One region of the Serratia sp. TSO36 genome, then DNA from elsewhere that is predicted to be linked to it. Evidence: predicted binding sites of a transcription regulator. Region 1 holds the regulator's gene; each other region holds the start of a gene.
The links. Region 1 encodes CRP, which controls carbon source genes, mostly activating them, when cyclic AMP is high. Its sites were predicted from a motif close to ATGTGANNNNNNTCACAT; they were not measured.
Positions count from the first base shown of each region.

Region 2: the regulator CRP is predicted to act here: its motif matches at 4,877-4,894, upstream of udp (uridine phosphorylase).
Region 3: the regulator CRP is predicted to act here: its motif matches at 5,567-5,584, upstream of aaeR (HTH-type transcriptional activator AaeR).
Region 4: the regulator CRP is predicted to act here: its motif matches at 3,463-3,480, upstream of glpT (glycerol-3-phosphate transporter).

Region 1 is NZ_JBJZOU010000026.1:48,644-56,476, reverse strand. Features, by position in the region: gene ACK3CV_RS23325 (helicase HerA-like domain-containing protein) at 1-463, shown strand, start outside; gene ACK3CV_RS23320 (aminodeoxychorismate synthase component II) at 536-1,111, shown strand; gene argD (bifunctional acetylornithine/succinyldiaminopimelate transaminase) at 1,243-2,460, shown strand; gene ACK3CV_RS23310 (YccS/YhfK family putative transporter) at 2,501-4,579, opposite strand; gene crp (cAMP-activated global transcriptional regulator CRP) at 4,630-5,262, opposite strand; gene ACK3CV_RS23300 (OsmC family protein) at 5,645-6,052, shown strand; gene ACK3CV_RS23295 (phosphoribulokinase) at 6,091-6,960, opposite strand; gene ACK3CV_RS23290 (YheU family protein) at 7,112-7,345, opposite strand; gene ACK3CV_RS23285 (hydrolase) at 7,342-7,833, opposite strand, start outside.
Region 2 is NZ_JBJZOU010000002.1:254,830-262,662, forward strand. Features, by position in the region: gene ACK3CV_RS01495 (carboxylate/amino acid/amine transporter) at 1-271, shown strand, start outside; gene metR (HTH-type transcriptional regulator MetR) at 294-1,238, opposite strand; gene metE (5-methyltetrahydropteroyltriglutamate--homocysteine S-methyltransferase) at 1,329-3,617, shown strand; gene ACK3CV_RS01510 (dienelactone hydrolase family protein) at 3,702-4,529, opposite strand; gene udp (uridine phosphorylase) at 5,018-5,779, shown strand; gene ACK3CV_RS01520 (tyrosine-protein phosphatase) at 5,910-6,692, shown strand; gene ACK3CV_RS01525 (DedA family protein) at 6,772-7,302, shown strand; gene rmuC (DNA recombination protein RmuC) at 7,443-7,833, shown strand, end outside.
Region 3 is NZ_JBJZOU010000024.1:323,529-331,361, forward strand. Features, by position in the region: gene pmbA (metalloprotease PmbA) at 1-362, opposite strand, end outside; gene yjgA (ribosome biogenesis factor YjgA) at 542-1,090, shown strand; gene ACK3CV_RS22315 (barstar family protein) at 1,121-1,420, opposite strand; gene ACK3CV_RS22320 (ribonuclease) at 1,426-1,893, opposite strand; gene aaeB (p-hydroxybenzoic acid efflux pump subunit AaeB) at 2,174-4,141, opposite strand; gene aaeA (p-hydroxybenzoic acid efflux pump subunit AaeA) at 4,141-5,076, opposite strand; gene aaeX (p-hydroxybenzoic acid efflux pump operon protein AaeX) at 5,084-5,287, opposite strand; gene aaeR (HTH-type transcriptional activator AaeR) at 5,602-6,513, shown strand; gene ACK3CV_RS22345 (hypothetical protein) at 6,504-6,848, opposite strand; gene ACK3CV_RS22350 (zinc ribbon domain-containing protein) at 6,845-7,120, opposite strand; gene uriH (uridine-preferring nucleoside hydrolase UriH) at 7,328-7,833, shown strand, end outside.
Region 4 is NZ_JBJZOU010000002.1:214,198-222,030, reverse strand. Features, by position in the region: gene glpC (anaerobic glycerol-3-phosphate dehydrogenase subunit GlpC) at 1-440, opposite strand, end outside; gene glpB (glycerol-3-phosphate dehydrogenase subunit GlpB) at 437-1,705, opposite strand; gene glpA (anaerobic glycerol-3-phosphate dehydrogenase subunit A) at 1,695-3,344, opposite strand; gene glpT (glycerol-3-phosphate transporter) at 3,709-5,064, shown strand; gene glpQ (glycerophosphodiester phosphodiesterase) at 5,147-6,226, shown strand; gene yigL (sugar/pyridoxal phosphate phosphatase YigL) at 6,281-7,078, opposite strand; gene pldB (lysophospholipase L2) at 7,083-7,833, opposite strand, start outside.

The DNA of each region.
Region 1 (7,833 bases):
AACGGCGATCACCGAGCTGGGCGTGGGCGAAGCGCTGGTGTCATTCCTCGATGAGAAGGGCCGGCCGAACGTGGTGGAGCGGGCGATGGTGATCGCGCCGGAATCCAAAATGGGCATGCTCGGTGCGGAAGGGCTGAACAGCGCGATCAACAAGTCGCCGCTGTATGGCCGCTATGAGGATATGATTGACCGCGAGTCCGCCTACGAGAAGCTGTCGTCGGGCGGTTTTGCCACCGTCGGCACCCCGCAGCAGGGGCAGCAACCGCAGGCGCAACAGCAACAACAGCAGGCGGGCGGCGGCCTGATGGACGGCTTGAACGAGCTGTTGTTCGGTTCCACCGGCCCGCGCGGCGGCAAGCGCGACGGCATCGTCCAGACCGCTGCCAAGAGCATGGCGCGCGATCTCGGCCGCCAGATCCTGCGCGGCGTGCTGGGCTCGATCACCGGCGGCCGTAAAAAGTAAGCGGAAATTATCGTCGGCAGCGGCGGGTTAAATCAGTACACTGTGGCGGCATTTTTCTCTGCCGGACCTAACATGCTGCTGCTGATCGATAACTACGACTCCTTTACCTATAACCTTTACCAGTACTTCTGCGAATTGGGCGCCGAGGTGCTGGTGAAGCGCAACGATGAGCTGCAGCTGGCCGATATCGAGCGGCTGGCGCCGCAGCATCTGGTGATTTCCCCTGGCCCCTGCACCCCGAACGAAGCGGGTATCTCGCTGGCCGCCATTCGTCATTTCGCCGGCAAGCTGCCGATCCTCGGCGTGTGCCTGGGGCACCAGGCGCTGGGGCAGGCGTTCGGCGCCGAGGTGGTGCGCGCCCGCGCGGTGATGCACGGCAAAACCTCGGCGATTCGTCACCTGGGCGTCGGCGTGTTTCGCGGCCTGCGCGATCCGCTGACCGTGACCCGCTACCACTCGCTGGTGCTGAAAGCCGATACGCTGCCGGACTGTTTTGAAGTGACCGCCTGGAGCGAACGCGATGGCGTGCGCGACGAGATCATGGGCATCCGCCACCGCACTTTGGCGTTGGAAGGCGTGCAGTTCCATCCGGAAAGCGTGCTCAGCGAGCAGGGCCACCAGCTGCTGGATAATTTCCTCCAGCGTTAATCCCGATGCGTTTTTTTCGCCCGCCAGGCGTTTTGCGTTTGCGCTCGATTGGTTTTTTATGCATATTTCGTGATTATGTTTTCAATCTAAAATCACGATAGCGCTGAAAAACCTTCAGGGTGGAGCCGAAAATGACTGAAAAATCCGCAGTGAGCCGCAGCACCTTTGACCAGGTGATCCTGCCTGTTTATGCACCTGCCCAGTTTGTGCCGGTGCGCGGCCAAGGCAGCCGGGTCTGGGATCAACAGGGAAAAGAGTACATCGATTTTTCCGGCGGCATCGCGGTGACGGCGCTGGGGCACTGCCATCCGGCGCTGGTCGAGGCGCTCAAACGCCAGGGCGAAACCCTGTGGCATACCAGCAACGTTTTCACCAATGAACCGGCGCTGCGCCTGGCGAGCAAACTGATCGACGCCACTTTCGCCGACCGGGTGTTCTTCGCCAACTCCGGCGCAGAGGCCAACGAGGCGGCGTTCAAACTGGCGCGTCATTACGCCATCACCCGCCACAGCCCCTACAAAACCAAAATCATCGCCTTCTATAACGCGTTCCACGGCCGCACGCTGTTCACCGTGTCGGTGGGCGGGCAGGCCAAATATTCCGACGGGTTCGGGCCGAAGCCGGCCGACATCGTGCACGTGCCGTTCAACGATTTGGCGGCGGTGAAGGCGGTGATGGACGACCACACCTGCGCGGTGGTGATGGAACCGATTCAGGGCGAGGGCGGCATTACGCCGGTCGATGCCGGCTTCCTCAAAGGCGTGCGCGAGCTGTGCGACCAACATCAGGCGCTGCTGGTGTTCGACGAAGTGCAAAGCGGCATGGGGCGCAGCGGCAAACTGTTCGCCTATATGCATTATGGCGTGACGCCGGACATTCTCACCACCGCCAAGGCGCTGGGCGGCGGTTTCCCGGTCAGCGCCATGCTGACTACCGAAGACATTGCGTCGGTGATGCAGGTGGGCACCCACGGCACCACCTACGGCGGCAACCCGCTGGCCTGCGCGGTGGCGGAGGCGGCGCTGGACGTGATCAATACGCCGGAGGTGCTGAGCGGCATCGAGCAGCGTCATGCGCTGTATGTGCAGGCTTTGCAGCATATCGGCGATAAATACGGTATTTTCACCGCGATTCGCGGCATGGGGTTGCTGATTGGCGCCGAGCTGACGCCGCATTATCACGGCAGAGCGCGCGACTTCCTCACCGCCGCCGCCGCGCGCGGGTTGATGATCCTCAACGCCGGGCCGAACGTGATTCGTTTCGCGCCGTCACTGGTGGTGGAGCTGCAGGATATCGAGGCCGGCATGGCGCTGTTCGAGCTGGCGGTGCAGGATGTGATCAACGCCTGAAGCCCGCGCGGCATATAACGGGGCGCGGCATGCCGCGCCCTTATTGATCGCGCAGTTTGCGCTTGAGCCAAATGCCGTGGTGCGGGCGCTGGCGCCAGGCCAGCGAAGAAATGGTGTGCATCACGCTCAGGTGCGACAGAATGCGCCGCAGATGGCGCTCCATCTCGGTAACGGGCATCTCCGGATGCAGATCCGGCGGCTGCATGATGCCGCTGTTGCCGCTGCTCGGGCCGTCGTATTCCAACCGCTGTTGGCAGCTTTGCAGCGCGATTTCACAGGCCTGCAGATACGCTTCCGCCAGTTTTGGCGTCAGCATGTAGTGTTCGCGCGCCAGAATGGTCATGGCGTTCAGGTGCTCGACGATGAACTGGCTATGCGTGACCCACAGCCGCATGTCCGCCAGATAGTCCGACGCGAACCCCGGCTCCTGCATCGCCTGATTGAGCGAGGTGAATAGCGCATTGTGCGCCTGGTTGACCTGCATGCGGGTATAGGCCAACGCGGTGGCGTCCGGTTCCGGCTGTTCCAGCATCAACCGCAGCGCGGTTTGATCGTGCTCCAGCGCCTGATGGGCATTCTTGCGCAGCAGCCCGCTTTGCCACTGCGGCCACAGCCAAATGGTGCCGCCGAACGCCAACACGCAGCCGATCAGCGTATCGATCAGGCGCGGCACCAGAAAATGCGAGCCGTTCAGCGCCAGCAGCTGCAGGGTGTAAACCGCCGTGACCGTAAAGCCAATCACCGACAGCCCGTAGTTCTTGCGCGAAACCAGGTAGGCCAGCAGCGTGATCACCAGCATGATGCTCAGCGTTTCGCCTTCCGGCAGCTGCAGCTGCAGCAGGCCGGCCGCCAGCAATAGCCCGGCAATCGTGCCCAGCGCACGGTGCTGAATGCGCACCCGGGTGGCGTTATACCCGTTTTGGCTCACCAGCATGATGGTGAGCAGGATCCAGTAAGGCTTCGGCAGGTTGAACACCGCACCCAGGCTGCTGCCGACCGCCAGCGTCACGCCCAGCCGCGCGGCGTTGCGCAGGGCGGTAGACTTGAACGACAGATAGCTGGCCAGCGCCGGCCAAAACGGCAGGCGGTGCTGGCCGGGCATCAGGTCGCGGCGGTACAGCGGATGCTGGGTGCGAAGCAGGCGGGCGATGCGGCTGAAGTGGTAATAACAAAACTGGCCTACCGGGTTATCGGGATGCTGCGCCGCCATTTTTTCCAGCGCCGCCAGCTCGTGGGCCATGGAGAAGCGCTTCGAATGTTGATGATAGAGAATATCGTGCGCCACTACGCGCAGCCGGCCGGCGATCACCTGAGCATTGCGGCGAATGATTGCTTCGGCCTGGCTCTGCTCCACCAGTTTTTGCACTTCCTCCGGCAGATGCAGGCTGACGGTGATGTGCTCCTGCAGGTCCATCGCCACCTGAAAGGCGCGCTGCAGGCGCTTTTGCTCGAGGTTGTTGGCGTGCGGCAGGAAATTAAGCTGTTGGTACAACAGGCTGATCAGATCCATCACCTTTTGCTGGCGCACCAGCAGCGGCGGCAGCGCGGTTTGCGGATCGGTGTGCTGGGTCAGCAGCGAGTATTTGGCCTCGAAATAGTCTGCCAGTTCCAGGTAGAGCTGGCTCAGCGTCTCGCGCATCGGCTGCTCTTTCCACAGCTTGAACCAGAACCAGGTGAATAAGCCGTACCAGACGGTGCCGATGGCGTACAGCAGCGGCGCCTGCCAGATGGGCACCGTGCCGGCCGTGCTGAGGGCGAAGATGGCGGCCACCAGCGCCGCCGGCAACAGCCGGGCGTGCAGCGGGCTGATTTCACCGGTGACGCCGAGCAGCAGCGCCAGGCCCAGCATCAGAGCCGGCAGCGGCACGTGCCACAGTAGGGCTTGTTGCAGCAGCACGCTGCTGAAGGCGAACAGCGAGCCGCCAACCACCAGCCGTTTAAAGAAGCGCTTATGCGGCGTGTCCAGACCGGCGATATTGCAGCAGGCGGGCACCAGAGAGAACATCAGGCCGAGCTGCAGCTGGCCTATCAACAAGCCGAACAGCACCGGCAGGCACAACACCAGCGTTTGTCGCAGTGCGTAGTTGATTTCCGGGTGGTAGATCAGGCGGCGCCACATGGCAGAGAGCAGATAAAAAAACGGCGCAGATTGCGCCGTTTCTTCAGGGATTAACGGGTGCCGTAGACGACAATGGTTTTGCCGTGGGCGGAAATCAGGTTTTGATCTTCCAGCATTTTCAGAATACGGCCAACGGTTTCGCGCGAGCAGCCGACGATCTGGCCGATCTCCTGACGGGTGATCTTGATCTGCATGCCGTCCGGGTGAGTCATGGCGTCGGGTTGCTTCGCCAGATTCAGCAGGGTTTGCGCGATGCGGCCGGTCACGTCCAGGAAGGCGAGGTTGCCCACTTTTTCGGAGGTGACCTGCAGGCGGCTCGCCATTTGGGCGGACAGACGCATCAGGATGTCCGGGTTCACCTGGATCAGCTGGCGGAATTTCTTGTAGGAAATTTCGGCCACTTCACAGGCGGTTTTCGCGCGAACCCAGGCGCTGCGCTCCTGGCCTTCTTCGAACAATCCGAGCTCGCCGATGAAATCCCCCTGGTTGAGGTAGGACAGGATCATCTCTTTACCTTCTTCATCCTTGATCAGCACCGCGACGGAGCCTTTCACGATGTAGTAAAGCGTTTCGGCCTTTTCACCTTGGTGAATCAGCGTACTCTTCGATGGATATTTGTGGATATGGCAATGAGACAGGAACCATTCGAGAGTAGGGTCTGTTTGCGGTTTGCCGAGAACCATTCGCTGTTATCCTCTGTTGTTATCGCTGCCTTGTGTCACAGGGGTCAGAGTTCCCTGTAAAACCCGCCTGTAGCCGCAATCATGAGCGAGGGCTACCGGCAAGTTTTGAGGCGTGTCATAAAAATACGCTGTCGCTCTAGCATATTAACTTGCCGTAAGCGCTGCAAGCTACATTCTGTTAACATACCGGTAAAGGAGCCTTTCTCTGGGCGTTTCCCTGAAATTCAGTGTCCCGGAAAGATTTATTGCGGCTCTGTTTGTAGCACAGAGTAAGGCGGGTGTCTCGTGTTGTCTCGCTTCAGCATGATTAGCATCAGGTTACGTTGCCTGTTTCTATGCGAAAGCGTACTCTGATTTTAAGAAATCAACCGGAGTGACCAGAATGCAGGCAAGAGTTAAATGGGTGGAAGGGTTAACGTTTTTGGGTGAATCGGCCTCCGGCCACCAGGTGCTGATGGACGGCAACGCCGGCGATAAAGCACCCAGCCCGATGGAGATGGTGCTGATGTCGGTGGGCGGCTGTAGCGCGATCGACGTGGTGTCCATCCTGCAAAAAGGGCGCAACGACGTGCGCGACTGCGAGGTGAAGCTGACCTCCGAGCGCCGCGAAGAAGCTCCGCGGTTGTTCACCCATATCAACCTGCATTTCATCGTTACCGGCCAGGATCTGACCGACAAGATCGTCGAGCGTGCGGTGAACCTGTCGGCGGAGAAGTACTGCTCGGTGGCGCTGATGCTCAACAAGGCCGCCACGGTGACCCACAGCTTCGAGATCCGCCAACCGGCGTAATCGAGGCGGAGCGCGGCTCGGCGCCGCGCTCAACGCGTTTATTCGATCTTCTTGCCTTCCAGCAGCCGCTGCACCAGCGGCGCCATGATCAGTTCCATCGCCAGCCCCATCTTGCCGCCCGGCACCACTAACGTATTGATGTGCGAGATAAACGATCCCTGCAGCATCGCCAGCAAATAGGGGAAGTCAATTTGATCCAGCCCGCGGAAGTGGATCACCACGAAGCTTTCGTCCAGTGAGGGAATCGCCTTGGCGGCGAACGGGTTGGAGGTGTCCACCGTCGGCACGCGCTGGAAGTTGATGTGGGTGCGCGAGAACTGCGGCGTGATGTAGTTGATGTAGTCTTCCATCGAACGCACCACCGAATCCATTACCGCTTCGCGGGAGTGGCCGCGCTCGCCGGTATCGCGGATCAGTTTCTGGATCCATTCCAGGTTGACGATCGGTACCACGCCGACCAGCAGATCGACGTGGTTGGCCACGTCGTGGTGCTCGGTGACCACGCCGCCGTGCAGCCCCTCGTAAAACAGCACGTCGGTCGGCGCCGGCAGCGGTTCCCACGGGGTGAAGGTGCCCGGCACCTGATTGTAGGGCACCGCTTCGTCGTAGGTGTGCAGATACTTGCGCGAGCGGCCGGTGCCGTTCTTGCCATAGTCGATGAAGCTCTGCTGCAGCAGGCCGAAGTCGTTGGCCTCGGGGCCGAAATAGCTGATGTGTCTGCCCAGATCGCGCGCCTTGCGGATCGCCGCGTCCATTTCCGGCCGGGTGTAGCGGTGGAAGCTGTCGCCCTCCAGCTCGGCGGCGCGGATGTTGAGCTGTTGGAATATTTTGCGGAACGCCACGCTGGTGGTGGTGGTGCCGGCGCCGCTGGAACCGGTCACCGCGATAACGGGATGTTTGGCAGACATGGTGGTTGTCACTCCGTGTTGAATGCGCCGGCGTCAGGGGATTATTGTGGCTCTTGTTGACGCTCTCTATCTCGGGAAAAAATGGCGCGCGCTGGTTTGCAATGCCCCATTGTTACCTGATTTTTTCCGTCAGTCATAGAACCGATCGCCACTAAATTTCTTCCTGCCCGGCGCGGAACTGGCCGCGCGGCATGATGTTGACGCTCTCGTGCAGTTCCGACCACACCAGCACCACTTCGCCGTTTTTCAGCTGGCGGCGCACGTCCTCCACCTTCTGTTCCAGCGAGCGTTCGTGCTCGCCGTAATCGGTGCCTTCGCGCAGTACAAAAGATTCGATCAGGCTGTTGAGGGTGTCGGTTGCCAGTTCTTGCCAGGGAATGATCACGTCGGGATGTCCAGATAAGGGGAAAGCCAGGCCGGAATGCGATGCTCCAGCCACATGTATGGTTTTTTCAGCGTGCCGCCGACGAAGCCGACGTGGCCGCCGAACTCGGTCAGCTGATATTCGATATTGCGCGGCAGGCCGGCGACGTCGGGGATCACCTCAGGGGTCATGAAGGGATCGTCCTTCGCATGGATGATCAGCAGCGGCGTTTGGACAGCCGGCAACAGCGGCAGGGCGCTGCAGCGGCGATAATAGTCGGTGGCGTCACTGAAGCCGTGAATGCGCGAGGTGATGGCGTCGTCGAATTCGCGGATGCGCCGCAGACCGTTCAGTTGGGACAGCTTGAGCGGCAGGGTGTCCGGATAGTGCAACAGCTTGCGGGTGGCGTTTTGTTTCAGCTGCCCCAGCAGGTAGCGCTGATAAACGCGGGAAAAGCCTTGCTCCATGCGGTAGGCGCAGGGCTCCAGCATCAGCGGCGCCGAGACCAC
Region 2 (7,833 bases), on a different contig from region 1:
GCCGACCACCAATCTGCAGTGGGGCGTGTTGATCTGGCTGGGCGTGGTGGCATCGGGGCTGGGCTACTTTATGTGGAACTATGGTGCGACGCAGGTGGATGCCGGCACGCTCGGCATCATGAACAACATGCATGTGCCGGCCGGTTTGTTGGTCAACCTGGCCATCTGGCAACAGCAGCCGCATTGGCCGAGCTTTATCATTGGCGGGGCGGTGATCGTCGCTTCGCTGTGGGTGCACCGGCGCTGGGTGGCGCCGAAACGGCTCGGCTAAGCGGGCGGGCCACCCGGCACGTTTATACGTCGGCCGTCAACGCTTTGGCGCCGGCGGCGCCAGGGCGTGCCGCGTCGCGCACAAACGGCAGATGATCGCAGGCGTGCTGGCGGGCCGAGCGGATAAAGGCTTCGGTCACCGCCTGGCGCTGTTCGCCGTCGCGCACGGCGGCATACAGGCGGCTCCACAGGCCGTCACCCAGGGTTTTGGTCACTATCAGCCCCTGTTGTTCGAAACTTTCCACCACCCAGTGCGGCAGCGCCGCAATCCCCATCCGCGCCGATACCATCTGGATCAGCAGCAGCGTGTTATCGACGTTCTTCAACGCCGGGCTAACGCCCGCCGGCTGCAGAAAATGCCGCCAGATATCCAGCCGCTGGCGCTGCACCGGGTAAATCAACAGCGTTTCGTCACTCAAGTCTTCCGGCTCGATGTGCGGCTTGCCGGCCAGCGGATGATCCGGCGCCAGCACCAGGCGTACCTCGAAATCGAACATCGGTGAATAGTGCAGGCCGCTGCGCGGCAGAATATCCGACGTCATGACCAGATCCAGCTCGCCCTGTTGCAAGGCCGGCTGCGGATCGAAAGTCACGCCGGAAGTAAAGTCCATCACCACCTGCGGGAAACGCCGGCGGAAGTTGTCCAGCGCCGGCGTCAGCCACTGAATGCAGCTGTGGCATTCGATGGCGATGCGCAGCGTGGTCTGGTGCGGTTCGTGGCAGGCCTGCAGCGCCTGTTGGATCTGCGGCAGCACCTGTTCTGCCAGCTGCAGCAGGATCTCGCCCTGGGCGGTGAAGCGCAGCGGCTGGCTCTTGCGCACGAACAGCTTGAAGCCCAGACGTTGCTCAAGATCGCTGAACTGGTGCGACAGGGCAGACTGCGTCTGATGAAGTTGGGCCGCCGCCCCCGCCAACGAACCGCTGTTGCGCAGGGCCTGCAGCGTCCGTAAATGTTTCAGTTCGATCATGAGAGTCCTTCACATTGACAGTGAATAAATTGCGCTTGTGGTTAATACAGTACCTGCTGATTATGGATGTGTAAACATCTGGACGGCTAAATGGGGAATATGACGATGGCAATTTTGAATCACACACTGGGTTTTCCTCGCGTTGGGCTACGACGTGAGCTGAAAAAAGCTCAGGAAAGCTACTGGGCCGGCAACTCAACGCAGGAAGAGCTGTTGGCGGTTGGCCGCGAGCTGCGCGCTCGTCATTGGCAACAGCAACAGCAGGCCGGGGTGGATTTGGTGCCGGTCGGCGATTTCGCCTGGTACGATCATGTGTTGACCACCAGCCTGCTGCTGGGCAACGTGCCGGCGCGCCATCAGAATGCGGATGGCACGATCGATCTGGACACGCTGTTTCGCATCGGCCGTGGCCGCGCACCGACCGGCGAGCCGGCGGCCGCGGCGGAAATGACCAAATGGTTCAACACCAACTATCACTACATGGTGCCCGAATTCCAGCAAGGCCAGCAGTTCAAGCTGGGCTGGACTCAGTTGCTGGACGAAGTGGACGAAGCGCTGGCGCTCGGCCATCGCATCAAGCCGGTGCTGCTGGGCCCGGTGACCTATCTGTGGCTGGGTAAGGTGAAGGGCGAGCCGTTCGACCGCCTGTCGCTGCTGAAAGACATCCTGCCGGTTTACCAACAGGTGCTGGCCGAGCTGGCGAAACGCGGCGTCGAGTGGGTGCAAATTGATGAGCCTGCGCTGGTGCTGGAACTGCCGCAAGCCTGGCTGGATGCGTTCAAACCGGCTTACGACGCGCTGCAGGGGCAGGTGAAGCTGCTGCTGACCACGTATTTCGACAGCGTCGGCCACAACCTCGATACCGTCCGCACGCTGCCGGTGCAGGGGCTGCATGTCGATCTGGTCGCCGGCCATGACGATATCGCCGCGCTGAGCGCCGCATTGCCGCAAGACTGGCTGCTGTCGCTGGGGGTAATCAACGGCCGCAACGTCTGGCGCGCCGATCTGAGCCGCTGGTTCGAACGTCTGCAGCCGCTGGTGGGCAGCCGTCCGCTGTGGATCGGCAGCTCCTGTTCACTGCTGCACAGCCCGATCGATCTGAGCGTGGAAAGCCGTCTGGACGAAGAAGTGAAAAGCTGGTTCGCCTTCGCCCTGCAAAAATGCGCCGAGCTGGCGCTGTTGAGCTCGGCGCTGAACGCGCCTGACGCGACGAAACGGGCCGAACTGGACGCCTACAGCGCGCCGATCCGCGCCCGCCGTCAGTCGAGCCGCGTGCACAACCCACAGGTTGAGCGCCGCCTGGCGGCGATCACCGCGCAGGACAGCGAACGCCACAGCGCTTACGCCGAACGCGCCAGGGCGCAGCGCGAACGTTTCAACCTGCCGGCCTGGCCGACCACCACCATCGGTTCGTTCCCGCAGACCACCGAGATCCGCGGCCTGCGTCTGGACTTCAAACAGGGCCGTTTGGACGGCAACAACTACCGCACCAGCATCGGTGAGCACATCAAACAGGCGATCGTCGAGCAGGAGCGCCTTGGGCTGGACGTGCTGGTGCACGGTGAAGCCGAGCGCAACGACATGGTGGAGTATTTCGGTGAGAACCTGGACGGCTTCGTGTTTACCCAGAATGGCTGGGTGCAGAGCTACGGCTCCCGCTGCGTGAAGCCGCCGGTGATCATCGGTGACGTCAGCCGCCCGGAAGCCATCACCGTCGAATGGGCCAAATTCGCCCAGTCGCTGACCGACAAGCCGGTGAAAGGCATGTTGACCGGGCCGGTGACCATCCTGTGCTGGTCGTTCCCGCGTGAAGACGTGACCCGCGAAGTGATTGCCAAGCAGATTGCGCTGGCGCTGCGCGATGAGGTGGAAGATCTGGAAAAAGCCGGTATCGGCATCATCCAGATCGACGAACCCGCGCTGCGCGAAGGGCTGCCGCTGCGCCAATCCGACTGGGCGGCGTATCTGAACTGGGCGGTGGACGCCTTCAAGCTGAACGCCGCCGTGGCGCGGGACGACACCCAGATCCACACCCACATGTGTTACTGCGAGTTCAACGACATCATGGACTCCATCGCCGCGCTGGACGCCGACGTGATCACCATCGAGACCTCGCGTTCCGATATGGATCTGCTGGAAGCCTTCAAAGAGTTCGAATACCCGAACGAAATCGGGCCGGGCGTCTACGATATCCACTCGCCGAACGTGCCGAGCGTGGAATGGATTGAAGCGCTGCTGCGTAAAGCGGCGCAGAACATCCCGGCGGAACGCCTGTGGGTTAACCCGGATTGCGGCCTGAAAACCCGCGGCTGGCCGGAAACCCGGCAGTCGCTGGCCAACATGGTCTTGGCGGCACAGCGCCTGCGCGAGCAAGCGTGATGTCGTGCGGCGGATAAGCCGCCGCTTATAGATTTACTGGTGTGATGATTGGGCGCTTCGGCGCCCTTTTTTATGCGGGGGAAATTATTTGACGCCGTGCTGGGCAAACCACGCCAGCATGCGCTGCCAGCCGTCCTCCGCCGCTTCGGCGTTGTAGCTGGAACGATAATCGGCGTTGAATGCATGCCCGACCTCGGGATACACCACGATTTCGGCCTCGGCGTTGGCGGCGCGGATCGCCTGACGCATGGTTTCAACCGTCTCCAGCGGGATACCGCTGTCCTGCCCGCCATACAGCCCCAGCACCGGGGCCGACAGGTGGGTGGCGACATCGACCGGATGCTTCGGCGAGTTCAGCGTTTTCTCGCCGACCAGTTTGCCGTACCAGGCGACCGCCGCCTTCAACTGCGGGTTATGCGCCGCGTACAGCCAGGTGATGCGGCCGCCCCAGCAAAAACCGGTGATCGCCAGCTTGCCGGCGTCGCCGCCGTGGCGAATAGCCCAGTGCGCGGCGTGATCCAGATCCGACAGCACCTGACGATCCGGCACCTTGGTGACCAACTGCTGGAACAGCTCGCCGATATCGGCGTAGTCGTTGGCGTCGCCCTGGCGGAAATAGAGCTCGGGCGCGATCGCCAGATAGCCCTGCTTGGCCAGGCGGCGGCACAGATCCTGAATATGTTCATGGACGCCGAAGATTTCTTGCACCACCAGCACGATGGGGAAAGGGCCGCTCTGGTCGGCGGGTTTGGCGACGTAGGCCGGCAGCGCATCGCCTTGGGAAGGGATGGTCGTTTGCCCGGCGTGAATGCCCTGTTCGTCGGTGATAATCGCGGAGGCGGCCAATGGCGCGGCGGCCGGGGCGAATCCCCCCTGAGCCTGTTCTAATGTCATCACATGTTCGGTTTTCATTGCGGTCTCCGTGCAATAGAAAAAAGCGCTGAGATTAACTATAGGAAAGATTACCCATTATTGGCGCTGCGTGGCGCACTTTCGGACAAGTCGATAAAAAACGGCTAATTATCTGGCTTTGCGGCATTTTTAAGCGCTTTTTATCATGTTATTACGCGTTTTGCCCCGCGTAAGTGCCATAAGGTGCGTTAGAGGGCTTTTTTGTCCCTAAGCAACCGATAAGTTGGGGTTATTTCGGATTGATGAGCTAAATAGTTTCAGCCGGCAACCAACGGGCGAGGAGCAGCCGAGTTTGTCGGCTAGACTGAGGTTTAGCGGCGCGTTCCGGATGCGTCATAGTTCTTTTTTTGTGATAAAAATCACAAAAAATATGTAGCATGTAATTTGTTTCTCTTTTCATAGTGATTTTCGTCACGTAATTAAGCGGCGATTTTCAGTAGAGTGCTTTTTTGTTCCTCCCAATAAACATGATCCATGAGGAGTCTCGTATGTCTCAGTCTGACGTTTTTCATCTCGGCCTCACCAAGAACGATTTACAAGGGGCCCAGCTTGCCATCGTGCCGGGCGATCCGCAGCGCGTAGAGAAGATTGCCAAGCTGATGGAAAATCCGGTGCATCTGGCCTCCCATCGTGAATTCACTACCTGGCGCGCGGAGCTGGACGGCAAGGCGGTGATCGTCTGCTCTACCGGTATCGGCGGCCCGTCTACCTCTATCGCGGTGGAAGAGCTGGCGCAGCTGGGCATTCGCACCTTCCTGCGCATCGGCACCACCGGCGCCATTCAGGCAAACATCAACGTCGGTGACGTACTGGTCACCACGGCGGCGGTACGCCTCGACGGCGCCAGCCTGCACTTCGCGCCGATGGAGTTCCCGGCGGTCGCGGACTTCGCCTGCACCACCGCGCTGGTGGAAGCGGCCAAGGCCAGCGGCGCCACCACGCACATCGGCGTGACCGCCTCCTCCGATACCTTCTATCCGGGCCAGGAGCGTTACGACACTTACTCCGGCCGCGTGGTCAGCCGCTTCAAAGGCTCGATGGAAGAGTGGCAGGCGATGGGCGTGATGAACTATGAAATGGAATCCGCCACGCTGCTGACCATGTGCGCCAGCCAGGGCCTGCGTGCCGGCATGGTGGCCGGGGTGATCGTCAACCGCACCCAGCAAGAGATCCCGAACGCCGAGACCATGAAAAACACCGAAAGCAAAGCGGTGCAGATCGTGGTGGACGCCGCCCGCCGCCTGCTGTAATCGCCTTTCCCCCAACGGGCCGCCGACGCGGCCCGTTTTTCCATTCGCGGCGAATCTGTTACGGTGATACTCCTCAGCGCTGCGCCGATGGCCGCCGCGCGTTGTCATAACAAAAACAACGAGGACGTTTATGACCGCCCAGATCCTGCTTCATCCTTCGCTCGCGCCGCTCGACGGCGGCATCAATTTCCGCGACTTCGGCGGCAACGGTGTGGCCGACGGGCGCCGCATCAAGCGCGGCCTGCTGTTCCGCTCCGGTTCCCTCGAGCGGCTGACGGAAAACGACTGCGCCTTTCTCGCCGGCGTGCCGGTGCGCTCGGTGCTGGACTACCGTGATGCCGACGAGGTGCAGGCCAAGCCGGATATTCTGTGGAGTGGCGCCGACTATCACCACGTGCCGGCCAACCCGCTGAGCAGCGAAGTCAACGCCAACCTGGAGAAGCTCACCAACGAGACGCTGGCCGCCTTCGACGCCCGCGCGTTCATGCTGGAGCTGTATCGCCGCCTGCCGTTCGGCAATGCGGCCTATCAGCGGCTGGCGCAGCTGTTGAGCAATCCTGGCGGCGGCGCCATCGTGCAGCACTGCGCGGTCGGCAAGGATCGCACCGGGGTCGGTTCGGCACTGGTGCTGTTCGCGCTGGGGGCCGACGAAGCGACGGTGCTGGAAGACTATCTGCTGACCGAAACCACGCTGGCCACTTTCCGCGAGCAGATGCTGGATCAGCTGTCTATCAAGCTGAATGCAGCGGCGCTGGAGCAATTCGCCTACGTGCTCAGCGCGCGCGAGGAGTTCCTGATGACGGCGCTGGGCTGCATCCGTCAGCAATACGGTTCCACCGATCGCTGGCTGGAAGCGGAATACGGCCTGGGCGCAGCCCAGCGCGAAGCGCTGCAGGCGTTCTACCTCGAGTAAATCGCCGCGCGTTTAGCCGGGGTTTAACTCGCCCCGGCCTATCCTAGGCGGCGAATTATCGCGTATCAGGAGCCCCGCATTGAGCCTCAATGACGTTATCAACTGGGTCAGCGACGTCGTGCGTCAGCACGAAGGCTGGGCCATTCCCATCATCTTCTTCCTGGCGTTCGGCGAGTCGCTGGCGTTTTTGTCGCTGCTGCTGCCGGCCACGGTGATCCTGCTGGCGCTGGGCGCGCTGATCGGCGAAAGCGGCATCGCCTTTTGGCCGATTTGGGCCGCCGCCGCCGTCGGGGCGTTTTTCGGCGACTGGCTCTCTTACTGGATCGGCTATCACTATCAGGATCGCGTGGCGCATATGTGGCCGCTGTCGCGCAATCCGCAGCTGCTGGCGCGCGGCCACGCGTTCTTTGAACGCTGGGGCGTGCTGGGCATCTTCATCGGCCGCTTCTTCGGCCCGCTGCGCGCCGTGGTGCCGCTGGTGGGCGGCATTTGCGGCATGCCGCAGCGTTATTTCCAACTGGCCAACGTCACGTCGGCGATGATCTGGGCGTTCGGCATTCTGGCGCCAGGGGCATTCGGCATCAAGTGGCTCAGCCAGTGGCTTGGCTGATTTCTCGCTAAATTGCGCAGCGCCGCGCAATATTGTGCTCGGCGGGCAAAATCAGGCTGGACATCCATACAGCCTCCCCTTAACGTGACGGGCAATGGGCGTGTGAAACGCCGGAACGGCAAGGTGCAACAGGAGGCAGGGTGGATACCAGTCTGATTTATGGGATTGGCGGCGTAGCGATCGGCATGCTGTTGGGGTGGCTGATCGCCAGTCTGCGGGTGCAGCAGACGAATGCGCAACATGAAACCGAACTGCGGTTGCTGGAGCAAGCGTTGCAGCAGGCGCAGCAGGAAACGGCGGCGCGGCAGGATGCTCTGCAGCGCCACGAGCAACAGCTGCGGCAGAGCGAGCTGGAGCTACGCAACCTGCACAGCCAGTTGGCGGCCGGGCATGAAAAGCTGCAACAGCTCAACCATTGGCGCAACGAATGTGAACTGCTTAATCAGGAGCTGCGCGCCCAGCGTGAGGTCAACAGCGCGCAGGAGGCCGAGCTGCGCGAAGTCACCATCCGTCTGGAAGAGACGCGCATGG
Region 3 (7,833 bases), on a different contig from region 1:
TCGAGATCCGGCGCCTCGAACGCCAGCAGATCTTTCTCCGCCGGGCCGGCGCAAGGATCCTCAGAGGTGTAGCGCGCGATATCCAGCGCCGCCTGTACGGTGCGGGCGATGGCGTCCGGGCTGAGATCGGTGGAAGAGGCGCTGCCTTTGCGCTGGCGGTGATACACGGTGATGCCCAGCGCGCCATCGCTGTTGAACTCGACGTTTTCCACCTCGCCGAAGCGGGTGCTGACGCTGATGCCGGTCGATTTGGTGACCGCGACTTCCGCCGCATCGGAACCGGCGCGGGCCAGCTCCAGCGCCTGAGAGACGGCCTGTTCCAGCGCCTTGCGCTGTTCTGCAACTTGAGTGACTACTTTCATCAATCTGCCATAATTAATCAGAAAATCGTTGAGAAAAGTGCCGGAGCGGCGTAGTTGTGCACGCGGAGCGGCGCGCAAAAATCCTGAGATCTCTGCCGTTGAGTCTAACAGGAACCGCGTTGAATTTCGCATAAAGCCGGCAACCTGTTAGGATTAGCCTCTTTTTAACGGAGCCTACCATGAACAAACAGCCTGAAGACTGGCTCGACGATGTCCCGGAGAATGAAAACGAGGACGATGACGAGATTATCTGGGTCAGTAAAAGTGAGATTAAACGTGATGCCGAAGCGCTGAAAGACCTGGGGGCCGAAATGGTCGATCTGGGCAAAAACGCGCTGGATCGCATCCCGTTGGACGAAGATTTGCGCGCCGCCATCGAGCTGGCGCAGAAGATCAAGAAAGAGGGTCGTCGCCGTCAGCTGCAGTTGATCGGCAAGATGCTGCGCGCCCGCGATATCGAGCCGATCCAGACCGCGCTCGACAAGCTGAAAAACCGCCACAACCAGCAGGTTTCGCTGTTCCACAAGCTGGAAGCGCTGCGCGACCGTCTGGTGGAAGAAGGCGATGACGTGATTCCGTCGATCCTGGATCTGTATCCGGCCGCCGATCGCCAACAGCTGCGTTCACTGGTGCGCAACGCGCAGAAAGAGAAGGCCGCCAACAAGCCGCCTAAGGCTTACCGCCAGATCTTCCAATACCTGCGCGAGCTGGCCGAAGCGGCCGACTAAGCGCCGCCGCCATCCCGGGATGAACCCGTTTCATCCCCGGTGATGGGCCGGTTCGCCGCTACTTTCGCGGATATTGAAACGCAGGCTGCCTTCCAGCTCTTCTTCCGCCTCTTCAAACAGCAGAATGATCGCGCCGAAACGACGCTTGCTGCGGGCATTCAGGTGAGTGAACTCGATTTCCACCGGCAGGCCGATATCGCCGGTCACCACGTCCCACAGCGCGTCGAGGTTGGCGCCGAACCCCTCGTCCAGCGCAAACTTGTGCGCGAAATCGCGGTAGAAGGTCGGCACATCCTGGATCTGTTCGAAATCAAACTCTACTTTTGCCATCAAACTCACTCCACACGAATGAAGTTTTTGTAATGGTCGCGCGTGACGAAGATCAGACCGTCGCTCGAATACAGCAGGCGATCGGCGCCGCGCCGGCCACACTGATAATTGATGTCCGCTTCGCGCCAGACCCGGCCGCCGGCGCTCGGCAGTTGCCCTTCACGGTTAGAGAACCGATCGCCGCCGATCGCCTTGCCCGGCAATACCGCACAGAGGTTGCCTGAACGCGGATCCCAGCCCTGCTCGCGCGCCTGCTTCTTGGTGACGTAATAGCCCGGCAGCCGCTGATGCTGCTGCAGGTAACTCACCACCGTTTGCTGCTGCGTGAGCCGATCGATGCTCTGCTGCTGTCCCGCCGGCGCTTGGGCCACCGCCGGGTTGCCGTCGATCGCACGGTGCTCGTTGCCGCGCAGCGCGCTGAAGACGGCGATGACCACGGCGATGACAATCGCCAACAGAATCCGCTTGTTCATGACATTCCCTGAAATTATGCCGCCGAAGGCACCGCAGCGCCCCCAGGCTAGTTAGCTATATAGTCGACCTGGATGAAACTAAGATGACCGGCACGTCACATTTTCGCGGCGGTAAGAGTTTCATCCATTCATGACAATGATGCCACTTTCCAGCCGTTCTGGCACTCGGAGTCGCTCTGAAAACGGGTCGCCCCACATGAGACGGCCCGCCGTGCCAGGCGCTGCTTTCAGTATAGTCGGGGAAGGCGCCGCACAACGCGGCGCAACAGGCGGGAACGCATCAATCGATCAAGGCGTGGCGATAGCGATGCAGCATGTCGGCCAGGCGCTTCACCGGCCCGGTGACGCTGAGCGGCGCCTGATTGTCTACCAATTTTTGCTGGTACTCGTTCATTTCACCCAGCAAGCGATCGTAGTAATAGGCGCGCTTGACGTCGTTTTTGGCCGAGACCACCCGATCGGCGGTGCTGCGGATCTGGCGGTGGAAGGCCGACAGCTCTTCGCTGACCGGAATCTCCGCCCGCTGCATGCGCTGGTGGGCGATGATCAGGTTCAGCGCCAGACGATACTTGGCGATGTCGTTCGGGAACATCATCAGCAGTTGATTAAGCTGCTGATACAGCGCAGGCAGGTGGTTCTGCCGACGGCGCGCCGCCTTGGTGGTCAGCGCCGACACCGCGCTGCTGACGAACTGGTTGAGCAACGTGCGGCCGGTGCGTTCGCGCGAATTGTCGCGGATCAACAGCAGCACCATCAGCCCGACGCAGCTGCCGAGGAACTGGCCGAGCGCTCCGTCGAGAAACTGGGTGACGTTGAACTCCATCGGGTTGCTCAGCACCAGAATGTTGATGGTCCCTGCCAGCAGCCCCAGCGAACCGAGCCGCCGCTTCTGCACCTCGATGCCGATGAAAAACGCCAGCAGGCCGAGGCTGAGGCACAGCAGCAAAATGCTCTGCTGTGTCGCCGGCAGGATCACCATGAAGAACAGGGAGCCGACCGGGATCGCCGCCAGCATGCCCAGCACGAAATCCATCGCCACCATGCGCGGCGCCGGGGTGCGCATCGCCAGCGAGGTGATTACCGCAATGATCACCATAAAGCCGCTGCCGGACGTCCAGCCGGTCCACAGCCACAGCAGGCAGCCGAACGCCGTGGCCACAAAGGTGCGCAGGCCGTTGATCATCGCATGATGCCCTTCCGCCGAGGTCGGCTTGACCACCGTTTCATTGCTCAACACGTCCTCTTCCACCGCGCTGATGCTGCCGTTGGTGTGTACGCCCTTCGACAGCAGCAGGTAGCGCGTTGCCGCGCCGACCCAGCCAGTGAGGGTCGGCAGCGTTTCTTCGGAGCGATGCGTGGTCAGCACCTGGCGCAACAGCTTCATGCGCCTGTGGATCTCCTGCGGGGTTTCCGCCGGCACCATCAGCTGTTCCCGCAGGCTCGCTTGCAGCGCGTCCGGGTGATTCAACAGGATCAGGTAGGTTTCGCAAGCCTGGGTAATCAGCGTCAGCGACAGGGTATGCAGCGCCTTCACCCGGCGATTGACCTTCTGCCAGCGCGAAGACTCCATCATCAGGTTGTTGCGCATGCCGTCCAGCGCCGTGGTGCTCTTCACCAGATTGCTCCAGGCGCGGTCGATGTCTTCTTTGTCGGCGTTGCTGATGCACATCTGCATCAGGCGATAGTGATCCACCAGCAGCTGATCCACCGCCCGATCGATATCCTGCTTGATCGAACGCGGCGAGAACAGCAGATCCGCCAATACGGCGCTGACGATGCCCAGCACGATCTCGCTGCAACGCTCGATGGCGAACTGCGGCGCTTCCAGCAGATGGGCCTCGCTGGTGGCGACCGTCACGATGATGATCAGCGCGGTATAGCCGGCCAGGCCCCAGGCGTAGGAGTTCTCGACCTTGATCAGTGAAGAGAGCCAGGTGCAGAAACCGGCCCAGATGCAGCACAACAGCAGCATCACCACCGGCGCGCGGGCGGTGGTGATGATAATGAGCAGGCCGACGAAGCAGCCGATAAAGGTGCCGATAATACGCAGCCAGCCGCGGTGGCGGATGGCGCCGGAGAAGGGTTCACCGCCGGCGGCAAAGGCCGGGCCGGCGGCGACGATGGCGGCGGTCATCGCCGACCAGCGCGGGGTTTCCAGATTGAGATGGAAGCCGACGAACAGCGCAAACACAATCGCGAAGCTGAGCTTGAAGGCGAATCTCAGCCGGATAAAGGTTGGGCTATTCATTAGCCGAACTCACGCAGCCGGTGCATCAGGCGCACAAAAGGCGAGCCGCTGTCGGCATTGCGATCGTTCTTGCCGACGATCACCACGGTGGCGGTGGTGCCGGCCGGGTACGGATGCTGTTGGTCCTTGGCGTCCAGCAGGATCTTCACCGGCACGCGCTGCGCCAGGCGCACCCACTCCAGGTTGCTGTCGATCGAGGCCAATCCTTTGTTGTTCACCGTGCTGCTGCTGTTGTTCACCGCCGCCGCCACGCTGTCGACGGTGCCATGCATGATGCGGTTGCTGCCGAGCGGGGTGATCTCCGCGCGATCGCCCTTATTCAGGCCGTTCAGCTTGGTTTCTTCCAGATAGGCCAGGATGTAGAAGGAGTCTTTCTTCACCAGCGCCACCGCCACCGAACCGCGGGTGATGTATTCGCCGGCGTGTACGTTGAGGTTGGTGATCCAGCCATCGGCCGGAGCGCGCACCGTGGTGCGTTCCAGATCCAGCTGCGCCAGCTCACGCGTCGCCACGGCCTTCGCCAGCTGGTGTTGCACGGTCTGCAGCGAGTTGTTCGACTGGTCGATTTCTTCCTGCGACATCGCCTGCACGCCCAGCTTCACGCGGCGGCCGGCCTCGCGCCGCTTTTCCGCCGCCAGCGTCTGATAGTAGGCGACGTCGGCACTGGCTTGCGCCAGCGCCTGCTCATAGCGCGGCCGATCGACCACGAACAGCACCTGCCCTTTCTTCACCAATTGGTTATCCACCACCGGCACATCGGTCAGCAGACCGCTGACGTCCGGCGCGATCGCCACCACGTCGGCGGTGAACTTGGCGTCACGCGTCCACGGCGACTCGGTGTAAAACACCCAGGCCTTGAATACCGCGACGATGCCCAGCAGCACAAGAATCAAAGTGATCGCGATTCGGGTTATTTTTATCGAAAAATTTTTCACAGCGACCTCAAACAAAAAGACATGAAATCAGATAAAACAAGCAGCAATACAGCGCGGTGTTAAAAAGCGCCGGATGCCAGACAAAATCGTAAATCCCCGTCGGCTGCAGCAGGCGGCGCAAGAGGAAAAACAGCGCCAGCGACACCAGCAGCTCGAAAAACACCGGCGGAAACGACAGTCCGAAGATGACCATAACCGGAAGCAAACTCATCACTTTTTCCTTATTGTTCACTGCGCCGGGGAAAGACAGGTCTCGCCATTCACATTCTCTTTACATTTTAGCGTGCGCGCGCCACAAATCTTGACCAGGCAGCTTGTCCAGGTCACGAACCCGAAAAAAGGTTAAACTTTGGGGCAGACATCCACGACAGGGATTGCGAGGGTGCCGGAGGAGCGGCAGGATTGCGTTGCCGATCGCTCTCGCACGTTGGTAAGGTCTATTCACCCGACCACGTTATATTAGCCTGCTTACTATCAAGGCATCAACAATCTGTGATCTAAATCACTTTTAAGCCAGAGTGAATAATGGAAAGATTAAAACGGATGTCGGTATTCGCCAAAGTGGTTGAGTTCGGGTCGTTTACCGCGGCCGCGCGCCAACTCGGCATGAGCGTTTCATCGATCAGCCAAACCGTCTCGAAACTGGAAAATGAGCTGCAGGTCAAGCTGTTGAACCGCAGCACGCGCAGCATCGGCCTGACCGAGGCCGGCAAAATCTACTATCAGGGCTGCCGACGCATGCTGCAGGAAGTCAGCGAAGTGCATGAGCAGCTGTATGCGTTTAACAATACCCCCGCCGGCACGCTGCGCATCGGCAGCTCATCCACCATGGCGCAAAACGTGCTGGCGAACATGACCGCCGAGATGATGAAAGAGTACCCTGGCCTGACGGTCAACCTGGTGACCGGCATTCCGGCGCCGGATCTGATCACCGACGGGCTGGATCTGGTGATCCGCACCGGTGAGCTGCAGGACTCCAGCCTGTTCTCCCGCCGCCTGGGGCAGATGCCGATGGTGGTGTGCGCCGCCAAAAGCTACCTCAGCCAGCACGGCACGCCGCAAAAGCCGAGCGACATGGTCAACTTTTCCTGGCTCGAGTACAGCGTGCGGCCCGACAGCGAATTTGAACTGATGTCGCCGGAGGGCATCACCACGCGCATTTCCCCGCAGGGGCGCTTCGTCACCAACGACTCCTCCACCATGATCCGTTGGCTGAAAAACGGCGCCGGCATCGCCTACGCCCCGCTGATGTGGGTGATCGAAGAGATCAAGCGCGGCGAGATCGAGATCCTGTTCAAAAGCTACCATTCGGATCCGCGGCCGATCTACGCGCTCTATACCGAGAAGGACAAACTGCCGCTGAAGGTGCAGGTGTGCATCAACTACCTAACCGACTATTTCGAACGCGTGGCGGCGGTCTATCAGGGCTATCGCTGAGCGGCGCTCAAATAGCGGTGCGCCAGCGCGCCCAGCAGCATCAGCGCCAGCATGCCGAGGCCCCACAGCAGCCAGACGGCGTAGCCCGCCCAGTTCAGCAGCAGAGGAAAATAGCTCGCCAGCCCGCTGCCCAGCTGTTTCAGCCACGGCAGCCAGGCGTCCAGCACCGCCTGCGGCACCAGGCTCAGCGCGCCGTTCACCGGCAGCGATGCGCCGCCGGCCGCTTCCGCCAACGCCGGGAGCCAGGCCAGCACGCCGGCTACGCCCCAGGCCAGCAGCGTCCATAGCGCCATGGCGCCCAGCAGCAGCGCTAGCGTCCAACCGCCCCGGTTCACGGCACACCGCCGCCGCACTGCGGGCAAAAGCGGCTGCCCGACGGCAGCGGCGCGGCGCACTGGCCGCAGGTGGCGCTCAGCGCGGCAAACGGCTGACCGCAGCGGTGGCAATAACGCGCGCCCGATTTATTCACCGCCCGGCATTCCGGACACTGCGGCCCCGGCTCGCCATGCTGGTTATAGCGGTTGCCATGATGCCCGCCGCCGTGGCCCGCGCGCTGATGACCGCGGTTAATACCGCCTTGCCCCAACAACCTTTTCAGTAAGCTCATCCCGCCTCTCCTCTGTACATTGACGCTGAAGCTCACTGTAAACCCTGGAGTAACCTCCAGGGTAAAGCCCCGCGAGCAGGCTTTACGTTTCATTACATCGTAAAAGTGGCAAGGCTTTGATGCCGTTAACAAAAGCACCATCAGCATTATCCCACGCCGCCGCGCTGCGTTATGCTGCGGGAACCTCTCCCTGCATCAGGAATAACCATGAAAAAAATCATACTGGACTGTGACCCGGGGCATGACGACGCCATCGCTCTGTTGCTGGCCTGGGGCAATCCGCAGATCGACCTGCTGGCGGTCACCACCGTGGTGGGTAATCAGACGCTGGACAAAGTGACGCGCAACGCGCTGGCGGTGGCGCGCATCGCCAATATCACCGGCGTGCCCTTCGCCGCCGGTTGCCCGCGCCCGCTGGTGCGCAATATAGAAGTGGCGCCCGATATCCACGGCGATTCCGGCCTCGATGGCCCGGTGCTGCCGGAACCCCACCTGCAGCTGGACTCGCGCCACGCGGTGGATCTGATCATCGATACGGTGATGGCCCACCCGCCCGGCAGCGTGACGCTGGTGCCGACCGGCGGCCTGACCAATATCGCCATGGCGGTGCGCAAAGAGCCGCGCATTGCCGAGCGGGTCAAGGAGGTGGTGCTGATGGGCGGCGGCTACCATGTGGGCAACTGGAGCGCGGTGGCGGAGTTCAATATCAAAAT
Region 4 (7,833 bases), on a different contig from region 1:
GTGCCGAACGAGTATTTCGGCAGTTCTCGCCGGTGATCGATCTTCAGCGCCTTGTCCAACAGCTTGCGCACCGGTTTCAGCCCGGTGGCGGCGTTGACGATCGGCGCGAACGGCGTCGACAGCGAGCCCATGATGTCGGTGTGGCTGAGGATGGCGTCGCGCAGCGTCGGCTTGCTCTGGGCGAAGTCGGCGCGGGCGCGCTGAATGATATCGCCGATTTTGACGTCGGACGGGCAGGCCACTTCACAACGTTTGCAGTTGGTGCAGTATTTCAAGGCTTCGTCGTACAGCGCCGGATCTTTCAGCCGCAGCCGCTCGCCGTCCGGCCCCGCCTGTTTTGGCCCCGGATAGAGCGGGTTCACTTTGGCGACCGGGCAATAGGTGGTGCAGACGGTGCATTTGATGCAGCTTTCAAAGCTGTGGTCCTGATGCAGGCTCATGCGTTTTCCTCCGCGGCGATCTGCTGCGCGACGTGCAGCGCACCGATCAATGACACGCCGGCGCCGCAGCCCTGTTGCAGCGGATCGTAGCCGCCGGCGACCGCGCCGATGACGTACAGATTGTCGAACGGCATGCCCTGCTTCATCGCCCGCAGCCTGCCGTCGGTGCGCACGCCAAACTGCAGATAAGGCTGCGGCGCGAACAGCTCGCACCGGCTCCAGTCGGCGCGATCCGCGCGGCTGTGTACGTCCAGCCCGAAGATCGGCTCGCGCACCCCGTCGAAATCCGCCACCAGCCCGTTGCTGAAGAAGCTGCCGCTGGCCAGCACCACCTGCTGCGCCCGCAGCGGAATATCACCGTGGTTGCGGGTATACAGGCCCGTGACGCGGCCGGCTTCGCACTCGGCGCGCAGCACGCTGTCGCCGGGCATGAAAACGCCACCCAGCTGTTGAAAACGCCGCCGCAGCGCCTGATGCAAGCGCATGCCGGGCACCGAAGGCGGCAGCGTCGGCAGCAGCCGGATCGGCTTGCCGACCGCATCCTGCAGCACTGCCAGCGACGCGTCGTCCTCCAATCCCAAACAGGCCGGCAGGAAGAGCGCGTCGGCTTCCCCCGCCAATCGCCGCAGTTCCTCGGCCATCGGCGGCAGATTTTCCATCAAATCCAGCACCCGGGCGATGTTTACCGCGCGGAACTCGCTGGGGTTATTGCGTAATCTGTCCAGCGCCGGCATGTGCAGATAGGCCACCTCCGTCTCTACGCCGAGCTCCCGGCTCAGAGAGTCGGCAGCCATCTGCGGCTGGAAGTCGAGGAAGCCTTCGATGCCGATCACCGCAATGCGCCGCCACGGCAGTTGGCCGGTCAGCGGCAGCGTCGGGATCGCCTGCGGGCTGAGCCAGGTGGCGCGGCGCGTGCCGAGCGGCGTAATGCGCAGATGGTTGTTGGCACCCTCGCCCTGCAGGTTCAGCCCGCAGCGCTCCAACAGCCGCTGCGCGGCGGCGGACAGCGCCGCCACCCGGCCGGGCCCGATCAGGGCATACGGATGCTGCGGCGCCTGCTGCGCCAGCTGCGGTAGCGCCGCCAGCGGCATTTCGACCGGCGTGCCGTCCGGCAATCTCGCCAGCAGGTCGAGCGAGCCGGAGGAGAAGTAGAGCGCGCTCTGGCCGGAACTGACCACCGCACAGCGCTTGCCCTGTTCGGCCACGGCAATGGCGCAGCTCAGGCCCGCCAGGCCGCCGCCAATCACCACTACGTCAAATCGCATCATCCGCCTCCTGCTCCTTGTCGGCCTGGGCTTCAAGCCCGCATAGCCCCTGGTAAACCCAGCTGGTAAATTCACTCTCGCGCAGCGCGTCGCCCCAGGCGATCGGCCGTACGCCTTTCCACCGTTCGTTGAGGAACTGCGACAGCTGCGCGATGGACTGCTGCGGCGTGCTGACGTTAAAGCGCGTCAACAGCCCGGCGGCGCGGCAGGCGCAGAGTTCGCCCTGGCAGGTGCCCATGCCGACGCGGGTGCGGCGGCGCAGATCCACCAGGTTATTGACGGTCAGCGAGTTGACTGCATAGCGCACTTCCCCGGCGGTCACCGCCTCGCATTCGCACACCAGGCTGGTGTCGAGTCGATCGGCCGCCGGCACCTGGCTGGCGCGATCGCCGTGGCGGTAAATTGCCGAGCCGCGAATGCTGGCGGGCAGAGAAACCACGCTGCGCACCGTCTCCTCCGCCGACTGGCGGGAGCCGGGCAACGCATCCTGCGCGGTGGTGCACGGGCGGTTTACGCCAAGCTTTTCGCACACCTTGTCGGTGGCCCACTCCGCCATCAGGCGGTAGGTCATCAGCTTGCCGCCGGTGATGGTGATAAACCCTTCCAGCCCGTCGCGGGCGGCGTGATCGAGCAGCACGATGCCACGGCTGACGTTGCGCCCGCTGGGGTCGTCGTCGCTGGCCACCAGCGGCCTTACCCCGGCGTAGGCGCGCAGAATGCGGGTCTGCGCCAGGGTGGGCGCCAACAGCGCCCCCTCGCGGATCAGAATGTCCACTTCCTGCGGGGTCACCAGCATGTTGTCAATTTGGTCGTAGTCGATATGGGTCGAGGTGGTACCGATCAGCGAGATGGTGTCGCCCGGCACCAGGATGTCGGCGTCTGCCGGTTTGCGGCAGCGGTTGATCACCATGTTGTTGATGCGGTGGCCGAGGATCAGCAGCGCCCCCTTGGCCGGGAACATGCGGATGCGCAAATCGGCGTATTCGGCGATCTGCTGGCCCCAGATGCCGGCGGCGTTGACCACCACCGGCGCATGCAGCGCATAGCGCCGCTGATTCTGATGGTCGTAAACGCGCACGCCCGTCACCCGATCGCCGCTGCGCAACAATCCCACCACCTGGTGGTAGGTCAGGATCTGCGCGCCATGTTCGCGCGCGTCCAACATGTTGGCGGCGGTCAGCCGGAAGGGATCGACGGTGCCGTCCGGCACGCGCACCGCGCCGATCAGCGCCGGGTTAGCCGCCGGCTCCAGCCGCAGCGCCAGCTGCGGGTCGATCGCTTCGGCGTCGATGTCGGCCTGGCGACAGGCGGCGATAAACTGTTGCTGATAGTCCAGCGAGTCCTGCGGCAGGGTGATGAACAGCCCATCGGTGCGCTCGATGCAGTGATGGGCGATGCGTTTCAGGATGCGGTTCTCTTCGATGCACTCGCGCGCCGACTCGCCGTCGGTCACCGCATAGCGCGCGCCGCTGTGCAGCAAACCGTGGTTGCGGCCGGTGGCGCCGGTGGCGATGTCGTGGCGCTCCAGCAAGATGCAGCGCAAGCCGCGCCGCGCGCAGTCGCGGGCGATGCCTGCGCCGGTGGCGCCGCCGCCGATGATGATCACATCCGTTTCGCCGCCGTCAAAATAGCTGCTCATGTCGCTCCCTCAGGATCGGTAGTTATGAGCCTATTGAGCCACGGTTATAAGGGTCTTTGTTTGATAAGGAACAAGAACGAACATAAAACGAAATAAAAATGTCCACAAAAAACCATCAATGTGATCATAATCACGATTTTTGGACGTTTTTCTATTTCATAACGTTAACGAATCGCTCAAAATCCGCCGTGGTTTCATAAAAGTGTAACAATTGCGCCATTCGTCACAGCGACACCAGGCGTATTTGACGACAATGGCGCTCGTTATGGAACACAAAAACACCACATTCGATATCCGCTCAATCATCAAATGAACGTAAAAGGTCATATTGATGTGATAACAGATAAAGCCATCGGAGGCGCTCATGTTGAGTATTTTTAAGCCGGCCGCACACATCGCCCGTGTGCCGAGCGATAAGGTAGACCCGCTCTACCGTAAGCTGCGCTGGCAAATTTTCCTGGGGATCTTCTTCGGTTACGCCGCTTACTATCTGGTGCGTAAGAACTTCACCCTGGCCATGCCTTACCTGATCGAACAAGGCTTCAGCCGCGGTGACCTCGGCTTCGCGCTGTCGGGCATTTCCATCGCCTACGGCTTCTCCAAATTCATCATGGGTTCGGTCTCAGACCGTTCCAACCCGCGAGTGTTCCTGCCTGCCGGCCTGATCCTGGCGGCGGCGGTGATGCTGTTCATGGGCTTCGTGCCGTGGGCCACCTCCAGCATCGCCATCATGTTCGTCCTGCTGTTCCTGTGCGGCTGGTTCCAGGGCATGGGTTGGCCGCCGTGCGGCCGCACCATGGTGCACTGGTGGTCGCAGAAAGAACGAGGCGGCATCGTCTCCATCTGGAACTGCGCCCACAACGTGGGTGGCGGCCTGCCGCCGCTGCTGTTCCTGCTGGGCATGGCCTGGTTCAACGACTGGCACGCGGCGCTGTACATGCCGGCCTTCGGCGCCATCCTGGTGGCCCTGATCGCCTTCGGCCTGATGCGCGACACCCCGCAATCCTGCGGCCTGCCGCCGATTGAAGAGTACAAAAACGACTACCCGGACGACTACAGCGAAAAAGACGAAGAAGAGCTGACCGCCAAGCAGATCTTCATGCAGTACATCCTGCCGAACAAGCTGCTGTGGTACATCGCGGTCGCCAACGTGTTCGTCTACCTGCTGCGTTACGGCATTCTGGACTGGTCGCCGACCTACCTGAAAGAAGTGAAGCACTTCGCGCTGGACAAGTCTTCCTGGGCTTACTTCCTGTATGAATACGCCGGTATCCCGGGCACCCTGCTGTGCGGCTGGATGTCGGACAAAGTGTTCAAAGGCAACCGCGGCGCCACCGGCGTGTTCTTCATGACGCTGGTGACCATCGCCACCGTGGTGTTCTGGATGAACCCGCCGGGCAACCCGACCGTGGACATGATCTGTATGCTGGTCATCGGCTTCCTGATCTACGGCCCGGTGATGCTGATCGGCCTGCACGCGCTGGAGCTGGCGCCGAAGAAAGCCGCCGGCACCGCCGCGGGCTTCACCGGCCTGTTCGGCTACCTGGGCGGCTCGGTCGCGGCCAGCGCCATCGTCGGCTACACCGTAGACTTCTTCGGTTGGGACGGCGGCTTCATGGTGATGATCGGCGGCGGCGTGCTGGCGGTTATCCTGCTGCTGCTGACCATGCTGAACGAAAAGAAACACCACGCGGAAATCGCTGCCGGCAAGCGCGGCTAACCGTCACACGACTTTTGCATGATTTAAAGGCCGCCCTGCGGCCTTTTTACTACCCTGCCCCCAACAACACGGAGAAAACGGAATGCGGACTCAAGTCAAAGCCCTGCTGACAGGGATCATTCTCGCTACCTCAATGGTCAGCGCCGCGCAGGCGGCGGACAAAGTGGTGATCGCCCATCGCGGCGCCAGCGGCTACCTGCCGGAACACACCCTGCCGGCGAAGGCGATGGCCTACGCGCAGGGCGCCGATTACCTCGAACAAGATCTGGTGATGACCAAAGACAACGAGCTGGTGGTGCTGCATGACCATTACCTCGATCGCGTCACCGACGTCGCCGAACGTTTCCCGGACCGCGCGCGTAAAGACGGCCGTTATTACGCCATCGACTTTACGCTGGCGGAGATCAAATCGCTGAAGTTCACCGAAGGCTTTGACATCGAAAACGGCAAGAAGGTGCAGGGCTACCCTGGCCGCTTCCCGATGGGCAAATCCGACTTCCGCGTACACACCTTCCAGGAAGAGATCGAGTTCGTGCAGGGTCTGAACCATTCGACCGGCAAGAACATCGGCATCTACCCTGAAATCAAGGCGCCGTGGTTCCACAAGCAGGAAGGCAAGGACATCTCCAGCAAAGTGCTGGCGGTGCTCAAGCAATACGGCTACACCGGCAAAAACGACAACGTCTACCTGCAGTGCTTCGACGCCAACGAGCTCAAACGCATCAAGAACGAGCTGGAGCCGAAGCTGGGCATGGATCTGAAGCTGGTGCAGCTGATCGCCTATAACGACTGGCAGGAAACCTACGAGCAGAAAGCCGACGGCAAATGGGTGGAGTACGATTACGACTGGATGTTCAAGCCGGGCGCGATGAAGAAAATCGCTCAATATGCCGACGGCATCGGGCCGGACTACCACATGCTGGTGGTAGCGGATAAATCCAAGCCGGGCCACATCGTGCTGACCGACATGGTGAAAGAAGCGCACGCCAGCAAGCTGGCGGTGCATCCGTTCACCATCCGCGCCGATGCGCTGCCGAAGTACGTGACCGACGTGAACCAGCTGTATGACGTGATTTACAACCAGGCCGGTGTCGACGGCGTGTTCACCGATTTCCCGGACAAGGGCGTGCAGTTCCTGCAGAAGCAGGGCCAGCACAAGTAATGCCAAGGGCGCCGCAAGGCGCCCTTGTTATTTCCGAGAAACGCCCGGGTTATGTCAGAGGAACATCTTGCGCAGGTAGTGCGGCACCGCGTTATCGACGTTGGAGCCGATCACTTCCAGCTCCGGCAACATATCCTTCAGGCGCTGATGCGCGTCGCGCATGATGCAGCCCTTGCCGGCCATCGACAGCATCTCCAGATCGTTCATGCCGTCGCCGAAGGCGATGCACTCTTGCAGCGTATAGCCGATGATCTTGGCCACTTCTTCCAGCGCATGCCCTTTCGACACGCCGCCCGCCATCACTTCCAGGCAGGTCGGGAACGAGAAGCTGACGTTGACCCGATCGCCCCAGCGCGCGTTGATGGCGTCTTCCACCTGCAGCAGCCGCTCGTGATCTTCGCAGGTGAAGTAGACCTTGCAGACGCCGTCGGTTTCCAGCAGGCCCGGTTCGAACAGCTGGTATTTGAACACCGACTCCTGGAAGAATTCTTCCTGCTCCGGGCTTTCGCGGTTGGTAAACCAATCGTCGTTGCGGTAGACGTTGGTGGTGATCTCCGGATCGTCGTGCAGCATGCCGTACAGATCGCGGGCGATATCCTCGTCCAGGTTATGACTGAAAATCAGCTCGCCGGCGGTGTTGTGCACCCGCGCGCCGTTGGAGGTGATCATAAAGGCGCTGATCTCCAGGCTGTCGCGGATCTGCGCCACGTCGATATGGTGGCGGCCGGTGGCGAATACGAAATGCACGCCGCGCTGGGTCAGCAACTTCAGCGTTTCTTTGGCGTACGGCGACAGGGTATGGTCGGGAGACAGCAGCGTGCCATCTAAATCGGAAGCGACGACGTGATACATAGCGTTATGTTCTAACCTCTGATGGAGTTGTCGGCGGCAGCGCGCCGCCTAAGTGTTGAGCAAAGAAGCGCAGGATTGCGTTCAGTGCTTCGGCGCGCATCGCGTCCCGCTCGAACAGGATCTCATGGCGTGCGCCGTTGATAACCCACGGAAGCCCCCCTTCGCAAGGGCGCCCCGCGTCTGACAGAGCCTGACAAAAAGCCTGGTGCGAACGGTTGTCGACGACTCGTTCTTCACCGGCTTGCAAAAGCAACAGCGGCGTTGTGATCGCCCCGGCTCGAGCGATAATCTGCCGGCCGGCGCGGATGCTCTCCCACACCCAATGGTAGGTCGGCCCACCCACCTGCAGCTCGGGGTAATCGGCGTAATAGCGCAGGCTGCGCCGGTAGCGTTCGCGGCTGTGGGTCAACACGTTGACCACATACGGCAGCGGCCGCCACTGGCCGGTGCCCACCGCGTAATAGTCGCGGATCGCCGGGCGGCTCTCCGCCCAGTCGAGAATGCGTTCGGCCAGCCAATCCGGCATCGGCAACTGGATGCCGAACATCGGCGCGCAAAACGCCGCCGCGTCGAACGCCTGCGGCCGGCGCTGCAGGAACTGCGCCAGGATCGCGCCGCCCATCGAATGCGCCAGCGCGAAGCGCTGCCGATAACCGCGCGATTCGACCTCGCGCTGCCACAGCTGCTCGAAATCGTCCACGTAGTCGGCGAAGTTTACCACATGACCGCGGTGCGTATCCGCCAGTAAACGGCCG